One region of the Albibacterium sp. genome, then DNA from elsewhere that is predicted to be linked to it. Evidence: riboswitches for the same ligand, from Rfam matches in the RefSeq annotation. Region 1 holds a riboswitch; the other holds the start of a gene.
What was found. Region 1 has a riboswitch for S-adenosylmethionine ahead of metH (methionine synthase). Riboswitches for the same ligand answer to the same signal wherever they lie in the genome.
Positions count from the first base shown of each region.

Region 2: linked by a shared signal. The riboswitch ahead of VL047_RS07215 (O-acetylhomoserine aminocarboxypropyltransferase/cysteine synthase) and the one ahead of metH (methionine synthase) in region 1 are both predicted to bind S-adenosylmethionine.

Region 1 is NZ_DATJCH010000026.1:13,760-15,970, reverse strand. It holds gene metH (methionine synthase) at 1-1,174, opposite strand, end outside; SAM riboswitch class I at 1,263-1,371, opposite strand; gene gnd (decarboxylating NADP(+)-dependent phosphogluconate dehydrogenase) at 1,527-2,211, shown strand, end outside.
Region 2 is NZ_DATJCH010000012.1:728,768-730,978, reverse strand. It holds gene VL047_RS07215 (O-acetylhomoserine aminocarboxypropyltransferase/cysteine synthase) at 1-949, opposite strand, end outside; SAM riboswitch class I at 1,211-1,314, opposite strand; gene VL047_RS07210 (hypothetical protein) at 1,439-2,029, opposite strand; gene VL047_RS07205 (RNA polymerase sigma factor) at 2,016-2,211, opposite strand, start outside.

The DNA of each region.
Region 1 (2,211 bases):
GTCTGGCTATAGCTAGGGCAGCTTCAAAGTCGCCGTTCAATATGAGTTTAGAAAACTTCGGAGAGCCAGTAACGTTGGTTCGTTCCCCGATATTTACGAAAAGGCTGCCAGGTTGGAGTGTTATAGGCTCTAATCCACTTAAACGCAAATAAGGTTTAGGTTCAGCAGGTTTTCTTGGTACTACACCTGCTGCTTTTTCAGCAATATGAGCAATGTGTTCCGGTGTTGTACCACAACAACCCCCTACAATATTTACAAAACCGTTTTTAATAAAGTCTTCTAATAGATGCGAAGTTTCATGGGCATCCTCATCGTATGCGCCAAATTCATTGGGTAAACCAGCATTTGGATAGGCTGAAACATAGCAAGGTGCTTTCTCAGAAAGTTCAGCAATATGCGGGCGCATCTCTTTAGCACCTAAGGCACAGTTTAAGCCAATGCTTAGAGCATTTGCATGACTTACAGAATTAAGAAAAGCCTCAACCGTTTGGCCAGAGAGTGTTCTTCCACTCGCATCGGTAATGGTTCCGGAAATCATAATTTCCAGCTGTTTGTCTGTAGCTAGCTTTCCACTATCATAAAGTTCTTGCTGATATTTTTTTATGGCAAATATTGCCGCTTTCGCATTGAGAGTATCAAAAATGGTCTCTATTAAAAGCAAATCTACTCCACCATCTACTAAGCCGCGAACTTGCTCATAATATGCTTCTACCAGGTCCATAAAGGTGACTGCCCGAAAACCCGGATCGTTAACATCCGGCGACAAAGATGCTGTACGGTTTGTCGGACCGATAGCACCTGCCACAAAACGAGGTTTGTCAGGATTGCTTTGTGTAGATTCATCTGCTGCTTTCTTTGCCAACTTAGCACCTTCTAAGTTGAGTTCATAGACCAGAGATTCCATTTTATAGTCTGCCATTGAGATCTTCTGCGAACTGAAAGTGTTCGTCTCAATGATATCTGCCCCTGCTTCTAAATATTCACGATGAATATCTAATATTATTTGGGGCTGTGTCAGGTTTAATAAATCATTATTCCCTTGAACATCGCAAGGGTGATGGGCGAATCGTTCACCACGGAAAGACGTTTCATCAAGCTTATAGGGTTGAATCATCGTTCCCATGGCTCCATCAATAATCAAAATACGCTTTTGTAACTCTTCTCTAATATCCATATCATTGATAAATAACCACCGTAATCAAGTACGTTGGAAAAATTAAATTAATGCTTAAATATAGAGGAGCAGGAGGTAATGAAACTGCAGCTTATCTTTCCTGGTTTGATTTCTCGTTCAGGTAGAATGTAGCACCTTGTAAGTACAGGTTGCCAAGACTTCGTAGGGTCTAATCCCTCCGTCTTTCTCTATAAGCACTGCAAAGATGCAAATAATTTTACAATCTCTACCAAATTAAGGGAGATTAAATTTAAGATAAGAAGGTCCGCTAATAAACTTACTCACTTTTCTGTTTGTTTTTCGCGTCTAAAGTATAACTTTGGAGATTGGAAAAATAAAATAAATAACTGATATGCAAGAAAAATCTGACATTGGTGTCATTGGGATTGCCGTGATGGGAGAAAATCTTATTCTCAATATGGAGAGTAAAGGCTTTCATGTAACGGCATATAATCGTACGGTAGATAAGGTAGAGCGCTTTGTAAATGGGCGTGCAAAAGGTAAAAATATTTATGGTGCCACATCCATCGAAGATCTGATCAAATCATTGAAACGACCTCGTAAGGTGATGTTAATGGTGAAGGCCGGCCAACCGGTAGATGATTTTATTGAACTGTTAATTCCTCACTTAGAGCCTGGTGATATTATCATTGATGGAGGTAATTCTCATTTCCCGGATACTGAACGTCGTACTAAATATTTAGAAAGCAAAGGTTTACTATATATCGGTACAGGTGTTTCAGGTGGTGAAGAAGGAGCTTTATTAGGACCATCCATTATGCCGGGCGGTTCTGAAGCAGCTTGGCCTGCTGTAAAGCCTATTTTTCAAGGCATCGCTGCAAAAGTGGCTGATGGTACTCCTTGTTGTGATTGGGTAGGTAGCGGTGGTGCCGGACATTTCGTTAAAATGGTACACAACGGTATCGAGTATGGCGATATGCAACTCATCAATGAAACTTATCATATCATGAAAGATGTGTTGGGTATGACTCCTGATGAAATGCATGATGTGTTTAAAGAGTGGAATGAAGGAGAAT
Region 2 (2,211 bases), on a different contig from region 1:
TTTGCAACCATTTTGCCAAAGCTAAGGTATTATCGACATGTCTTTGAACGCGTAAAGATAAAGTTTCTAAACCTTGAATCAGTAAGAATGCATTGAAAGGTGAAAGAGCTGTTCCTAAATCGCGTAAACCTTCAACACGTGCACGGATAATAAATTGAATATTGCCTAAACTGCTATCTACACCAAATACATCGCTGAAAACCAAGCCATGATAACCTTCAGATGGTTCAGAGAATTGTTTAAACTTACCATTTCCCCAATTGTAATTTCCACCATCTACAATAACACCGCCAATGCTGTTTCCTTGTCCGCCAATCCATTTAGTTGCTGCATGTAAAACGATGTTTGCTCCATGTTCTAAAGGTCTGAATAAGTAACCGCCAGCTCCGAAAGTATTATCAACAATTAGTGGTAGATCATATTTTTTGGCAATAGCAGCAATTGCTTCAAAATCAGGAATACTAAAACTAGGATTACCAATAGTTTCTAAAAAAATAGCCTTTGTTTTATCGTTAATCTTTTCTTCAATGCTTTCAGGAGAATCATTTTTAGCAAAACGAGCTTCAATGCCGAATCTTTTAAAAGTTACTCTGAACTGATTGTGCGACCCACCATATAAATTAGGACTGCTCACAAAGTTATCTCCACTTTCTAGGATATTGGTTAATGCAATAAGTTGTGCAGCCATACCTGAAGAAACAGCTAAAGCAGCAACACCACCTTCTAAAGCAGCAACGCGCTTTTCAAAAACATCTGTAGTCGGATTCATGATCCGGGTATATATATTACCGAATTCTTTTAGGGCAAAAAGATTAGCTCCATGTTCTGCACTATTGAAAACGAAAGAAGTTGTTTGGTAGATAGGTACAGCTCTTGATCCGGTAGTAGGGTCAGGAACTTGTCCCGCATGAACTTGTAGAGTCTCAAATTTTAATGATTCTGTAGCCATAATGATTGAATAATTTATAATAAGTTAAAAGATGAATAATAATAAATTGCTTGTTTTTTTATAAGGTATCCCTACTAAAAATCTTTAGTATAGAACTTTCCTTTTGAATTTGCTTGGGGATGGCTTAACAGCAACAACAGCCATCAGAGCATATGCACATCTGAGGCATTCGAGGAATAACGAAAGCTAAAAGCGATGTAGACTTAGCTTGTATGCTAAGATCGGTTTGGTAGATGTTGTTTTGTGTTTGCATGTCTTTAAAATTTATATACTCCCATTAATTTGGGACAGGAATTGGCACCTTTTCTTTTCGGATGGTTGCCAGTGGTTCATCGAGCCAGTCTCTCGCCACTTCTTTATAAATCAAGACTCTTGAAGAGTGATGATCAATACATCTTTTGAATGTACTTCGCAAATATACAATCCATTCTTGTATTTGCAAAAGAGTTTATGTAAAAAACCATTTCTTACATAGATATTACAGACTTATTACAAGAATTGCTGGCTTAACCTTTCCAGATCGTTAATGATTTCTTGCAGTCGCTGTTCTTCCTTTTTATTAAACTGCTTCATGAAAACAAATTGACACAGTAAAATCCAGATTATGCTTATTGCTAAATACAACAATAATAATGAAAGTGGTAGAACGTAATACATTTCGAATGCAAATAGAACAAGCGCAATACTAATGAAGGTGATATACACTTGATAGGATTGAGTGTTTAATTTAAATCTCGATTTCTTATAGTCTTTTAGGTAAGCAATATACTCATCAGGCTTTTTAAAGATAAATGCGGTTTTATTTATCTTCAGATAATCCTCTAACTGAATAGAGAAGTAGTAAATCAAACAACCCATAACAATAAGGACAGCTAAATGCGATGTCCATGTAATAAAAGTAGCTGTTAGCCAAACCATAAATATAAGAAACAAAGCTATAGCCACTATTATCGTTTGTTTTAATAGCTTCCGGGCATAACCTCGTTTTTCCTCGTTTATTTTTGTAAATACATCCTCGATACTAACTGGCTCGGTGGGTTGTATTTGCCACAGTCGTTTTATCGCCTCAAAGTCTTTCATACCGATTATAAATATCTGTTAACTTATGTTTGATCCGGTGAATTTTCACACGCAGGTTTCCTTCTGAAATTCCAGATATTTCTGCTATTTCGGGGTAGGGCACTTCGTCCAAAACCAATGTGATAATAATCCGTTCGTTTTCTTCTAATTGAGATATGCACTTATATAGTAATGCTACCTGT